2 regions of the Psychromonas sp. L1A2 genome follow, and region 2 is predicted to be linked to the other one. Evidence: predicted binding sites of a transcription regulator. Region 2 holds the regulator's gene; the other holds the start of a gene.
The links. Region 2 encodes sigma-54, which starts transcription at its own class of promoters, with help from an activator protein. Its sites were predicted from a motif close to GTTGGCACGNNNNTNGNNT; they were not measured.
Positions count from the first base shown of each region.

Region 1: GQR59_RS18240 (PEP-CTERM sorting domain-containing protein) is a predicted target of sigma-54. The motif match lies at 4,914-4,932, and genes of this name have one in related genera.

Region 1 is NZ_WUAG01000002.1:1,800,314-1,807,921, forward strand. Features, by position in the region: gene GQR59_RS18220 (cation:proton antiporter) at 532-1,812, opposite strand; gene GQR59_RS18225 (hypothetical protein) at 2,288-2,794, opposite strand; gene GQR59_RS18230 (hypothetical protein) at 3,296-3,949, shown strand; gene GQR59_RS18235 (hypothetical protein) at 4,005-4,196, shown strand; gene GQR59_RS18240 (PEP-CTERM sorting domain-containing protein) at 4,319-4,870, opposite strand; gene GQR59_RS18245 (methyltransferase) at 5,501-6,700, shown strand; gene GQR59_RS18250 (benzoate/H(+) symporter BenE family transporter) at 6,705-7,608, opposite strand, start outside.
Region 2 is NZ_WUAG01000001.1:524,039-531,646, reverse strand. Features, by position in the region: gene GQR59_RS02305 (STAS domain-containing protein) at 1-96, opposite strand, end outside; gene GQR59_RS02300 (MlaC/ttg2D family ABC transporter substrate-binding protein) at 93-713, opposite strand; gene mlaD (outer membrane lipid asymmetry maintenance protein MlaD) at 713-1,183, opposite strand; gene mlaE (lipid asymmetry maintenance ABC transporter permease subunit MlaE) at 1,185-1,973, opposite strand; gene GQR59_RS02285 (ATP-binding cassette domain-containing protein) at 1,973-2,779, opposite strand; gene kdsC (3-deoxy-manno-octulosonate-8-phosphatase KdsC) at 3,146-3,694, shown strand; gene lptC (LPS export ABC transporter periplasmic protein LptC) at 3,695-4,258, shown strand; gene lptA (lipopolysaccharide transport periplasmic protein LptA) at 4,245-4,799, shown strand; gene lptB (LPS export ABC transporter ATP-binding protein) at 4,802-5,527, shown strand; gene GQR59_RS02260 (RNA polymerase factor sigma-54) at 5,561-7,006, shown strand; gene ptsN (PTS IIA-like nitrogen regulatory protein PtsN) at 7,104-7,547, shown strand; gene rapZ (RNase adapter RapZ) at 7,564-7,608, shown strand, end outside.

The sequences.
Region 1 (7,608 bases), on a different contig from region 2:
ACGGATACATTGCTTCTTATTCGACCAGTAATATCTGTTTTTGTTCGTATTAATTTCATTTCTTACTGGGTTTAAATTAGATCGTTTTTGATGCGTTATTTTGTATGTTTTTATATATGATTGGGATTGTTTTGAAGATAGAGAAATATTTTTTATTTAACGTTACTAAGTAACCTCAGCTCTGGATAAGCAAAGCGATACAACATCGCTATTTCCGCGAATTTCTTCGTTAAATTATTTTTCAATAACCCGTTATTGCTTCAATAATTCGCCTTGAACTACGTAAAACTAACGGCACTGCATAGTAAAAAATAGTACCTTCTGATTTTAAATATAATTCCGCTTTCATTAACTAGAGCTGAGGTTAAGTATTATTAAATTGTTTGTTTAGTCATTCTTGTGGTTGAAGGGATGTAATATGGATAGAGGATTTTGACTTAAAACACTTTAATTATTTTGTCTCACTCAGCTTTATTGAGGCATTATCAGACCATTTATTAATAAAATGGCCTGATAATAATGAGCGATTAATTACTGATTTTTGTTTTGCCATTCTTTAGCTTTATTGATTAATGGCACAATACTAGAGCCTTGTATCAGTATTGAAAATAATACAACGCCATAAGTCATTACTAATATTATTTCACGTACATCAATATTTTTTTCAGGTAATACCCACACACCGGCAGGGACTGCCATTGCCATTGCTAAGGCAAGTCCACCACGTAATCCGCCCCAAGTTAAAATTCGTACAGAATAAGGGTTGTAACTACGGAAGCGGTTAAAACCTAGATAAGCTAAGCGAACGCTTAAGTAACGCGCTAATAATACTAAAGGAATGGCAATAAGCATTATAATCCAATCTTCTTTATAGAAGCTGAATTGCAACATGCTTAAACCAATTAATAGGAATAATATACCGTTTAAGAATTCATCAACTAATTCCCAAAAATGGTCTAACTGGGCTTTGCTCTCTTTAGAGAATCCATTTTTTCTAGTCCAATTACCAATCATGATACCTGCAACAACCATCGCCAGTGGAGCAGAAACGCCAATCATTCCACCAAATACAAATCCAGCAGTTGGCACACCAATGGTAAGCAAGAGTTCCATTGCATGGTCATTGGTCGCACTGATTAAGTAATGGAATAATAACCCAAGTGCAAAACCGTAAACGATGCCGCCAATAGCTTCATGTAAAAAAAGCATCGAAACACTTTCTATTGTTAATGGTTGTCCAGAAAATGCGATATTAAATAAAGTAACAAAAATAACTAATCCAAAGCCATCATTGAATAAAGACTCACCTTCAATTTGAGTCGATATTCTTTTTGGAGCGTCTAGCTTTTTAACAATAGCTAATACAGCAATAGGGTCGGTAGGTGATATTAATGAACCAAACAATAAACAATAAATGAGGTCGAGAGGTAAGCCGATAAGTTGGCAAATATAATACAATACGAAGCCGACAAAGAAGGTAGAAAAGAGTGTTGCAGCTAAAGCAAGTACAGTAATTTCCCACTTTTGATCTTTTAAACTTTCTAACTTAATGCCTAAACCACCTGCAAAGAGTAAGAAGCCTAATAAACCATTTAATAAAAAATGTTCGAAGTCTATTTCTGTAAGTTGGGTAACGGCTATTTCTCGTAATTGAGTAAAGCCATTTTTACCCGCAATAACGATAATAAGTGATAAAAGTAAGGATCCAGCTGTGATGGCAATGGTATTTTGCCATTTACCTAATTTACTATTAACGAATGTAATTAACATTGCTGCTGCGGCGAGGAAACAAAAGGTGGCATAAACTGTCATAGTAATAACCTGAGGTATAAAGAAAGTGTGAATATAATGCGAAATTATATCAAATACTATGCTTAGTTCACTCTTTTATAAGCTTATTGATTGTTTTTTAGTCATTCATGACCGAATCTATAATTGATTCACTAATATTCTTAAAATAACTCAATAAATACGTTTTATATCTTCATTTTTATAACATCACTGCCTCTTCTTTGTGATCTAGATCGATAATAATTTCCCGTTTATTTCAATATTAACTTTACCCTCATTTCCCTTTGTGCGAGATCGACCATTAGCAACGTAGTAGATCCTCACTTTAAATAGTTAATTTAAGACACTTTAAAAATTTAATTTTAAATTAAGTCTTTGAAATTAAATGATAAGTTTGTTTTTTGTTCGCTTTGTTGTCGGTATGTTCTTTATTTACTTGGTTTTATTTAAGAAATGCATCGTATTATCTCTCCCGCAAACAAGAAACGTAGATGATTTACAGGATGTAAATCAGCAACGGACAGCAAAGAAACAACAGGATGTTGTTAAAGGGTAAATAAAGATTATTTATCCTATCAGGATGATAAAAGGACACTTCAAGGATTGGAGTTGGATAAGCAGGATGTTTATCGTTAAGGAAGAACACGGAAGATATTACAGGATGTAATAAGGACACTTCAAGGGTTGATGGAGTTAGATAAGCAGGATGTTTATCGTTAAGGAAGAACACGGAAGACATTACAGGATGTAATAAGGACACTTCAAGGATTGGAGTTAGATAAGCAGGATGTTTATCGTTAAGGAAGAACATGGAAGACATTACAGGATGTAATAAGGACACTTCAAGGATTGGAGTTAGATAAGCAGGATGTTTATCGTTAAGGAAGAACACGGAAGGCATTACAGGATGTAATAAGGACGCTTCAAGGATTGGAGTTAGATAAGCAGGATGTTTATCGTTAAGGAAGAACACGGAAGGCATTACAGGATGTAATAAGGACACTTCAAGGATCGGAGTTAGATAAGCAGGATGTTTATCGTTAAGGAAGAACACGGAAGATATTATAGGATGTAGAAAGGACACCTTCCAAGGATAGGGAGCAGTTAATAAGCAGGATGTTTATTAAATATGGATGTGTCATGGAAGAAGCCAGCAGGATGTTGGATTGATGAACTGGATGTTTGTCGGATAAGGATATGAAACAAGGAAGAAGCTCAAAGGATTTGGGAAGAGGATGCCTAGTATGGCAGTAGTCAAATGGATTTATTGCATGGAGCAACTTCTATCATGGATTTGATAGTGTGACTAAATTAGGGCAGCTTAGGCTGCCCTTTCCTGTTTTTACGTATTAGCAAAAACTTTATCGTTACATCGCGTTACTTTAATTAAACTCTATAACAACACTTCCTCAATATTTATTAGCTCATCTGTAGCGAAAGAAATTAGATCATTGATTATTGGTGATTCAAAACGTACTCTTAGCTCTTTTTACGGGTAAATAATATGGCCACTTTCTCTGCTGTCGAAGTTCCTTTTAACTATCGCAATACTTGCTGGTTTTGTGGTGAGCCAAGCGATAAAAAAATTAAGTTCCCTAAGCATGAATACGAAATCAATATCTTAGATCACCAAGCACTGAGTTTACCTAGCTGTAAAGAGTGTGCGAGTATCGTAAAACGTTCTGCATTTCCTTCTATTTATAGTTATCGTGATGCGGTTAAACAAGCACTTACTACCAAACATCAGAAAGTACTTAGTATCGGGTCTAATTGGACGAAACAAGAGTTAGAAGAGTCAGAGTTGGAAGGTAGTGCGTTTGAGGGCTTTAAGCGTAGTGCATGGCCTATGTTTGAAATGATGCAAGCGCGTATTAACTATCAAGGTTGGGCGCTTGTGATTAATAACGAAGCATTAGAAGTGAACAGTGATAATGAAAGCTTTGAGTTTGATGGTGTGCAATATGTTTCTTTAGATGACGCAGTAACACATGCCGTTAAAACATTCTTTTTAGATGAAACATTGTTTACAAGAGTGTTGAGTGTATTAGGTAAAAAGAAGTTTAGCCAAGCAATCCGCTTATGTCGTTTGTATCCGAACTTAACTCCTAAAACTCGAGAAGATGTGTTCTTAGAAATACTAGATAGTATTGGTATTTAAGGTTTTCTAATAAGATTCTCTAATAAATAATCTTTTTATTTGTAAAGGAAAGTATATGACTGATAAAAAAGAACAAATAAATAAAGCTAACAAACCGAGCGAAGAAGAGTTGCAACAATGGTTAGATGGCGTTCACTTTGGCAGTTGTTGTAGCGACCCTGTGGCATCAGATAATGAAGAGCCTAATAAAGTTAAAGCCTGTGAAATAAATAGTGAAGCTAATACTAAACTTAATGACAAAAAGTAAGATATATTGAGTACGCATTTCTTAATCAATATTTAATACTAGTCAGTGTTGATATAAAAAAGCCTAACAATCAAACGACTGTTAGGCTTTATAGAATTATTCAGTTTATAAAGAAAAGCGTCTTATTTAGTTTTTTTGTTACGACGAGCGAAACCAAAACCTAATAAAGATAAACCTAATAATGCTGCACCAGCTGGAGCTGGAACGGTAGTCGCAGAGAAAGATACTTGTCCATTTAATAACTCACCAGTAATTGCCCATAATCCACTAGTTGTATCTAATAGAGGGTCTATGCTGGTAAGGAATCCTGAACCAGAAATTGTACCTGTTAATCCACCACCTAGAGCTGGAGTAAGGCTATCAATTGAAAAATTAGTTGCTGTGAATGTAAAAGAATCTACTGCCCAAAGTACATAAGGTAAAGAATCTCCGAAAGTATAGTCAGTGAATGTTGCAGCCCATCCTTCTAAACCATCAAAATCACCTGTTACATTTGCATCAGTTAAACTAACATAAGTATCAGTAAACGCAATTGAACTAATTGTCGGGTATGTACCAGTCACTGTTGCAGAACCTGTAAATCGTATAACACCTTCAATAGGCGTTGCATAAGCAGAGCTGGTTGCTAAAAAAAGTAAAAATGAACTAGTGATTAATGTAATAAATTTTTTCATGTGTTCTCTCCTTCGTATAAATGGATAATTCCATATGTATATAGAGCATGTAATGTGCCAACTTATTAAGTTGTTATTTATCAGTTGTTTATATGTTTAATGGTGCTTTTTATTTGATGTTTTATTTAAGTTGTAAAGTTATTCAACGGTGATTATTTACCTCCGATAAATTTATAATGTAAATTTTAAGCAGTAATACTTTTTATGAATTTACAAGTTTTCGTTAACCTTTTGTTTTTTAATGGGTTTATTTTTACTTGATATTTATATCATAACTCTTTTTGGTTAGTTTAATTTTTATATTAAATAGATGGTAATGAAGTGAATTGAGTGTAAAATTTTTCGATATCCAATTGGAGATAGTTGACTTTAATTGCTAAAATAATATTTATTGCCAGTATGGTGTTGATTTAAAATGTTTATTTTTTTAGTTGATATTTTGGGACAGAGTTACAGACTCGTTATTATTTATTTATGAGGTGGAAATTAAGATCATTATTTTATCATTTCGTTGTTCAGTAATATGTTATTGATTGTTAGATATTAATTATTAATTAGTTCTGAGATTAAAGTTTGTGTTGAAAAAGTTTAACAATCTTAATGTTTTTTGAAATGGTGGTGGGAAGTCGCATGTTAAAACATAATTTTGATGGAATTGATCGCTACTTAACGACAATGAAACAATATTGGCATTATAACGCTTTTATTTTACATGATTACCCTTCCTTTTCTGACAACAGAGAATTAATTAACTTTTTACACGGTATAGATGACACTAAATTAATGAGTTATCAACAAAATCCTACTTTGTTATATCCATTATTAAAGCAATTTATTCCCGATCTATTAAATGTAAATGATGTGCTCTTCGATATTAAATACGATCAATTGAGTAGTCATACCGAGATTCCTTTTTGGTTAAAAAAGGGAATTAAAGGACGAAAATGGGTTCAAATAGATCAATTCTCTCATTATATAGGTGAGAGCCTGCCTGTTTTAGAGTGGTGTGCTGGTAAAGGGCATTTAGGAAGATTGATCCATTATAAAACAAAAAACCAAATCAGTGCAGTGGAATGGAATGCTGAGCTATGCAATCAAGGTCTGGCCTTAGCCGAACAACAATCTATATTACAACCTTTCTTTGTTGCTAACGTTTTGTTGGGAGAGGGGAACCAATTACTTAATAAAGAACAGCATGTTGTTGCTTTGCATGCTTGTGGTGATTTACATGTGCATCTTATTAATGGTGTTAAAAAAGCATTAACAGAAAAAGTAACCATAAGTCCATGTTGCTACCATTTGACTGAACATGACAATTACCAAGCGGTGTCCTCTTATGCTTTACAACAAAGCCAATTGTTGTCATCAATCACTTTAAGCAAGCAAGACTTAAAGTTAGCAGTGGTACAACAAAGTACGTCTGGAGAAAGGCAAACACAATTAAATGATCAAGAAGTTTGGTGGCGTTTAAGTTTTGATTGTTTACAAAAAGCACTTTTAAAAACAGAAGACTACTTAACTGTACCCAGTTTCCCCAAAACGTTGTTATCCAATAACTTTAGAGGTTTTGTAGAATGGGTTAAAGCATACAAACAACTAAATATCGAATTACCAGGCGATTTATCAGTGTATTTAGATCAAGGAAGAGAACGTTTTAATCGCTTAAGACGCTGTGAATTAGTGTCACAATTTTTCCGTGATCCTTTAGAGTTATGGTTAGTTTATGATCGAGCCTTAAGTTTGCAAGAAGTGGGTTACCAAGTGAAAATATCGAGGTTTTGTGATGTAAAGATTACCCCTCGTAATCTTTTAATTCAGGCATCTCGTTAACTTTTTAATCGTGTTTTTTAAATGATAATTGACTGAAAAATAAAACTAATAGCCCTCCAATAACGCCCCATATTACTGAGCTTAATCCCCATAAAGCAATGGGTGAGGCTGTAATAAGTAAGGTGATCACTGCTGCTTCGTTAATATGTTTAGATTTACTATTAACACTTTGCTGTAAGCTATGAGTAATGGTCCCGAATAGTGCAATGCCTGCTAAGGCTAATATTAACGACTCTGGCAAAAGAGCGAACCAAGCAATGATATAGGCAGCTAGCAGCCCTAAAATAATATAAAAAATACCAGCCCAAATGCTTGCCCAATAACGTTTATTAACATCTTTATGTACATCTTCAGTCATACAGATTGAAGCACTGATAGCCGCTAGATTGAGTGCATAACCACCAAAGGGGGCAACGATAATATTAAACAAACTAGTCATTGATAAAACTCGTTTAATAGGAGCTTGATAACCAAAACTTTGTAGCATTGCTATGCCTGGTAAGTTTTGAGCAGCAGTGGTGACAATAAATAAAGGCAGACTGATGCCTACAATAATTGACCACGAAAATGTTGGCTGAATAAATTGCCACTCACTCCATTGCCATTCAATAACTTTATTTTCAATCAATTGTAACTGCCAAGCTAAGATCACTGAAACAGCGATTACAATTAATAACGTCCATTGTGGTATCAATCTTTTTGCTAATAAGTAACTGATAAACATGCTAATAATTAAAATCGGTTGCAGTTCCATTTGTGCAAAAACAGCAAAACCAAACTTCAATAAAATACCAGCCAACATTGCTGAAGCTAACTGTGTAGGTAACCATTTAAATAATTTATCCAACGGCATTAATAATGGGAAAATAAACAGCAACAATGCACTGACAATAAAGCCTCCGACTGCT
Region 2 (7,608 bases):
GTTTTCAACTGCTTTATAAGTATCTAGAGCGGGATAGGTTTGCTCGCTTAAATTAGCAAGCAATAAGTCTTGTTCAAGCAACATGCTGTTACTCATGATTTAAACTCATCATTTTTTTGTAGTAGCAGTTTAATCACTTCATCAATTCCTTCTTTCTGAATTAATGAACCAAACTCTGATCGCTTAGTATCTAACATACTGACACCTTCTGCGATCACATCAAACACTTTCCATTCACCTGTTTTTTTATTTTTACGCAATTTAAAATCTAGTTGGGTTACTTGCCCATTATTGTCGCGCATTCTAACAGGAACACTAACAATTTTCTTATCCTTAAAATTATTATTATCGAGTATTGTGAGCGTTTGTTGATCATATTTAATCAATATATGACCATAAGCATTAATTAAGTAAGTACGAAATGCTTCTACAAAGCTATCCCGTTGTTCTGCAGTTGTATCTCTTAGGTGAGGTCCAACGACACTATAAGCTGCATATTTGTAATCAAAATAAGGAATAAGCTCCTCGTTGATGATCACTTTAATATACTCAGGATCTTTAACTAGCCTTTCTTTTTCGCTAGTTAAACGTTCAAAAGTATTAGTAGATAAAGTATGTAAGGTTTTATTCGGATCAGTTAAATCATGTTCACTTGCCATCAGTGAAAATGAAAGAGAATATAAAAAAGCAAAAATATAAATAAATAAACGCATTAGTCGTCCTTATTAATAGAATAAATAAACTGTCCGATGAGGTCTTCAAGTACTAATGCAGACTTAGTATCTTCAATGACATCACCATTACCTAACATTTCAGTCTCATCAGTAATAAAACCAGGTTTAATGCCAACATACTGCTCTCCTAATAACCCAGAGGTTAAAATAGCCAGAGAAGAGGTTTCAGGGTAAAAGCCTTGTTTTTCGAACATCGAAAGCGTAACTAAAGGGGTATAAGTTTTAGTATCTAAAGAAATAGATTCAACACGACCAACCACCACACCGCCTAATTTAACAGGAGCACGTGGTTTTAACCCACCAATATTACTAAAGTTAGCTTGTAACGTATAACTACCGCCCTCACCTTTAAAAGATAAGCCTGCAACACTAAACGCTAAAACAATAAAAGAGGCGATTGCTGCAACAACAAATAACCCAACCCAAATTTCTAATTTTTTTTGTGGCATGTTAGCCTCCAAACATAATAACAGTCAGTAAAAAGTCCATCGCTAAAACAAGTAACGAAGCTAATACCACGGTTTTGGTTGTTGCTCTGCTGATCCCTTGTGCATTAGGAATCACATGAAAACCATTATATAAAGCAACCCAAGTAACAATAAAAGCAAAGATAAGACTTTTAATCATACCATTCACAACATCTGGAACGAAATGAACACTGCCTTCCATTACAGACCAAAAAGAACCACCATCGATTCCCATCCAACTCACACCAACCAAAAATCCTCCCCAGATAGCCACTAGGTTAAATATTAAAGTTAATAGCGGTAAAGTTAGGATACCTGCAATCAAACGAGGTGCAATGACTCGCTTTAAAGGAGAAACGGCCATCATTTCCATACTGGCAATTTGCTCTGTACTTTGCATCAACCCTATTTCAGCGGTTAATGCCGAACCTGCTCGCCCAGCAAATAATAAAGCAGCAACAACAGGCCCAAGTTCACGTAAAAGTGACAAGGCAACCATACTGCCTAAACTTTCTTCCGCAGCATAGTCTACCAAAACATAATAACCTTGTAAGCTCAGTACCATACCAATAAAAAGACCAGCAGTTATAATAATAGGTAATGACAAAATCCCTAACTGATAAACTTGTGCAACACATAAATGAAATAGTTTAGGATGGGGTTTCGCGAATAAGGTGCGGTAAAACATTACCGCTGACTTCCCGATACCTTGTATGGATTGCAAAGTATAGGCACCAGTATTTTGTAATACTTGTGTAAGGTATTGATACATTATCGATTTACCTCTTCTAAATCTGCTCGGTAATCATTAGCAGGCATATGAAATGGAACTGGTCCTTGAACCGCTCCCGCTAAAAACTGTTGTAATAATGCATTATCTTTTTGTGCTAACACTTCATCTACAGTGCCTTCAGCAATAATTTTTTTATCAGCAAACACGTAAACGTTATCTGCAATCGATAAAACTTCATTAACATCATGTGAAACAATAATAGATGTTAAACCTAATGTATCGTTAAGCTGTTTAACTAACTTTAACAATACATTCATTGAGATAGGATCTTGTCCTGTAAAAGGTTCGTCATACATAATGACCTCAGGATCTAAAGCAATCGCGCGGGCTAGTGCAACACGTCGAGCCATTCCTCCTGATAACTGAGAAGGATATAAATCTTTAGCACCACGTAAACCAACTGCATTAAGCTTCATCAATACTAATGTTGATAACAGTTTCTCGTCTAGGTGGGTATGTTCACGTAATGGGAACGCCACATTTTCAAATACGCTTAAATCATTAAACAACGCGCCACTTTGAAATAACATGCCCATTTTTTTACGTGCTTGATAAAGCGCTTTTTCAGAACATTCATGAATTGAAGTGCCATTGAAGATAACTTCTCCACTATCGACAGGAATTTGCCCACCAATCAGTTTTAGTAAAGTCGTTTTACCAATGCCACTTGGTCCAAGCACAGCGGTGATTTTACCTTGTTCAAATTGCATATCGAGCTTATCAAAAATTTTCTTTTGTTGGCGCGTAAAGCTAAGTTGATTAATTACAATGTGTTGTGTTGGCATAAATACATTTTTCTCTAAGAAAAAGAAAGCTCAGTCTAATAACTCCACCATGAAAGGCAATTAATAATCGGACTAAATCGTAGTAAAATAGTAATTTAGATTGGATTTTACCTATAAAAAGGTAAATAAGCTAAATTTAGCAAGCGTCTAATGTTACTTGTGACTCTTTTCTGACAAACTATCTTTATGATAGTTTCGATAATTATGACATTAATAACGACATTAATACTGTTTAATCTATTTAATGGTAAGTAGTCTTGTTATGATTGGCACATATTTTGAATTTGAAATAAACAATGCTCGCCTTACTGTGTGTACTTTGATATTTTCATAATAAATTACTAGCATCTTAAAAAGAGTCGATAAATGATTGATACCCCTTATGGAAAAATCAGCACCGAGGTTTTTCAACAAGCGAAAAAAATAAAGCTCTTTGTCTGTGATGTTGATGGTGTATTTTCTGATGGTCGAATTTATTTAGGCAATGATGGTGAAGAACTTAAAGCATTCCATACAAAAGATGGATTTGGACTTAAAGCTATAATGCAGCAAGGTATAGAAGTAGCTATCATTACTGGTCGACAATCTAATATAGTTGAAAATAGAATGTCTGCTCTAGGTATTAAACACATTTATCAAGGCAAAGATGATAAGTTAAGTGTTTACAACTCATTATTAGAAAAACTCAATCTAACACCCGAGCAAACGGCTTACATCGGTGACGATGTTGTAGACTTACCAGTCATGGAACAGTCAGGCTTAGGAATAGCGGTTAATGACGCTCATCCATTGGTTTTACAAAAGGCGGATCTAGTGACAACCGTTAAAGGTGGATTTGGAGCAGTACGTGAAATTTGTGACTTATTTTTACAATGCCATGGACAACTTTCAATGACTCAAGGTAAAAGCGAATAAATGAACAAACGCAAGAGCATTCCTTTTATAGCCCTATTAGTTGCATTTATAGTATGGATATATGTAAAACCAGATACAGAACTTCCATCTCTTCCTGATCATCATCCTAGTTATATTGCTGACGATGTACAAAGTAACCATTACGATGAGTTTGGCTTTAATGATTATCGTGTGTTTGCAGAGAAAATGACTAATTACCCTGAAAATGACACCACTTTATTTGAATATCCTAAAGTGATTGTTTATACCAAAGATAAAAAAACAGATGTTATAACAACATGGCAATTAACCAGTAAAACAGGCACATTGACAGAAAAATATAACTTACTATTATCAGGAGACGTTTTAGTTGAGAATCTCAGTAAAGATCAATTAGTACAAACAATGTCTACAGCTCAAGCAACATTGCAACTGGATAGTAAAGAAATTAGCAGCGACCAAAAAGTCACATGGACAGGACCACAAGTTAAACAAGAAGGTGTTGGATTTTGGGCATCAATGGTCACAGAAGAAATGAAACTTAATTCTAATATAAAAGCGGTATACCTTAATGAATCTAAATAAATTAACAGTTTTACTTACTATTTCGCTGTTTAATGTAAATGCTTCAGCATTAGAGTCTGATTTCGATCAACCTATTCATGTTTCTTCTATAAAACAACATGCAAGTTTGAAAACTAACACAGTCGTTTTTACTGATGAGGTTTTACTTACGCAAGGCTCCATTAAAATTACGGCAGATAAACTAACGGTTATCCGTGGTACTAAACCCAATCATGAAATTATGATTGCAGAAGGTAATGTAGCAACATTTCATCAAATACAAGATGATGGAAAACCACTTGATGCAGAAGCAAAAAATATCAGTTATGAAGTCGCAAAAGGCAAAATAACATTATCTAAAAGCGCACAAGTGAAACAATTAGATAGTCAGGTAAATGGTGGTGAAATAGTTTATTTCTTAGAAAGCCAAGAACTGAATGTCACGACCGATCAAAGCAAAAAAGAACGTGTACAAACAGTCTTTTTGCCGGCTCAGTTTGAAAAAGACAAAAGCACAGATTCAACTAAATCTTCTACTCCAAAAACGACTGGAGAACAGTAAATATGGCAGAATTACGAGCAAGCGGATTAGTTAAAAGTTATAAAGGACGTACTGTTGTAAATGGTGTCGGCCTAACAGTTAAAACAGGCGAGATAGTTGGTTTATTAGGTCCCAATGGAGCGGGAAAAACAACCTCTTTTTATATGGTTGTTGGGCTCGTTAAACAAGACCATGGCAGTATCGTTATCGATGACGAAGATATCTCTAGCGATCCGATGCATATTCGAGCACAAAAAGGTATTGGCTACCTACCACAAGAAGCCTCTATATTCCGCCGCTTAACCGTGACTGAAAATATTATGGGGATTTTGCAGACTCGTAAAGAACTAACGCAGCCACAACGAGATGAAAAGCTAAATACACTGTTAGAAGAATTTCACATCACCCATATCCGTAACAGTAAAGGAATGAGTTTATCTGGTGGTGAACGACGACGTGTAGAAATTGCACGAGCACTAGCAACTGAGCCAAAATTTATCTTGTTAGATGAGCCCTTTGCAGGGGTTGACCCTATATCGGTCATTGATATAAAAAATATTATTCAACAATTACGTGATCGCGGTCTAGGCGTACTGATTACAGACCATAATGTAAGAGAAACATTAGATGTTTGTGAGCATTCATATATAGTGAGCCACGGAGAAATCATAGCCGTAGGCACACAAGACGAGATATTAGCAAACGACCATGTGAAGCGCGTTTATCTAGGTGAAGAGTTTAAACTTTAAATCGTAACCATACGTTCAGGAAGATATGTTTTGATGAAACAGGGTTTACAATTGAAAATGGGTCAGCAATTAGCGATGACCCCTCAATTACAGCAAGCAATAAAACTATTGCAGCTATCAACGCTCGATCTCCAACAGGAGATTCAAAACGCATTAGATTCAAATCCTCTTTTAGAGCAAGATGATCAAACGGGTACTGAAGAGTTAGTCAAAGAAGCTGATAGCAGTGAAGTTGATACTTCAGAAGCCATTTCCCAACAAGAATTTTCAGATGATCTTCCTGCAGAAAAAGAATGGGAAGAATCTTATAACTCTACGCCTATTACAGGTAACACCTCTAGTGCTGTTGCTTATGACGGTGAAAGTACAGTCTATCAGGGAGAATCTTCGACTTCTCTACAAGACCATTTATTATGGCAAATGCAATTAACGCCTTTTACTGAAACGGATCAAGTCATTGCAATGGCAATTATCGATTCTATTGATGAGTCAGGATATTTGACCACTGACTGTGAAAGTATTTTAGATAGCTTAAAAGCTGATTTAGAAGATTTGGAATTAGATGAAGTAGAGGTAGTATTAAAACGAATCCAACATTTCGATCCACTAGGTGTCGCGGCTCGTACCACTCAAGAGTGTTTACAAATTCAACTTCGCCAATTACCGAATACAACGCAATGGCGTGACGAAGCTATTCAAATACTTGAACAGTACATGGATCTTCTTGGTAACAGGGATTACAGAACACTTGCACGTAAAAGTAAATTCAAAGAAGCACAACTTGCAGAAATCATGCGCTTAATTCAAAGCTTAGAACCTCGACCAGGTAATGGTGTTGAAACAAGTGAAACACAATATATTATTCCAGATGTCTATGTTAAAAAGATTCAAGGACAATGGCGAGTTTCATTAAATCAAGATTGCGATCCTAATTTATCGATTAACCAACAATACGCAAATATGTGCTCAGGTAACATCAGTAAAACCGATTCTCAATTCATTAAAGGCCATTTGCAAGAAGCGAAATGGTTCATCAAAAGCTTAGAAAACCGCAATGAAACACTATTAAAAGTATCGAACTGTATTGTGCAACAACAACAAGCTTTCTTTGAATACGGCGATGAGTCGATGAAACCAATGGTTTTAAATGATGTTGCCTTTGAAGTCGAAATGCATGAATCAACCATTTCTCGAGTGACTACGCAGAAGTTTATGCATACTCCTCGTGGCATTTATGAATTGAAGTTTTTCTTTTCGAGTCATGTTGCAACCGATGGCGGTGGTGAATGTTCATCAACAGCTATCCGTGCTTTAATTAAAAAGCTCGTTGCCGCAGAATTAACGACTAAACCTTTAAGTGATAACAAAATAACGCAGTTATTAGAAGAAAAAGGTATTCAAGTAGCAAGACGTACTATTGCTAAGTACCGAGAATCATTAGGTATTCCACCTTCTAACCAGCGAAAGCAATTACTTTAATTAGTGAGCAACGCAAATAAAATTGGGATTAACTATAGTTATTTAATGCTAACCTGCTAAACTCGCGCGTCCATTAAGTACAGTTAAACTATATATTATGAAAATATCTACTTTATTAAATAAAGATTCAGTATTCTGCCAAACTGCCTGCACTAGTAAAAAAGGTGCTTTAGAAAAAATCAGTCTTATTGCGGCTAAAGAATTAAACTTAGATGCGCAAGAGTTATTCGAAAGCTTGATTGCACGAGAGAAAATTGGGTCGACGGGAGTAGGCTCAGGTATCGCTATTCCTCACGTCAAAATTTCTAGTGAATTACCAGCAACAGCAGTCTTTCTACAATGTGAAACAGGCATTGATTATGATTCATATGACGGTAATAAAGTCGATATATTATTTGCTATATTCGTGCCAGAAGATCTTTGTAAGCAATACCTTTCTGCCTTATCAGAAATAAGTCAAAAGTTACTAGATAAACAGTTTTTACGCCAATTACGAAGTGCGCAAAGCAACCAAGAGTTATTTGAATTACTGACGTTATAAAATCACAGGAGTAGATATGAAGTTAATTGTTATTAGCGGTCGTTCAGGATCAGGAAAAACA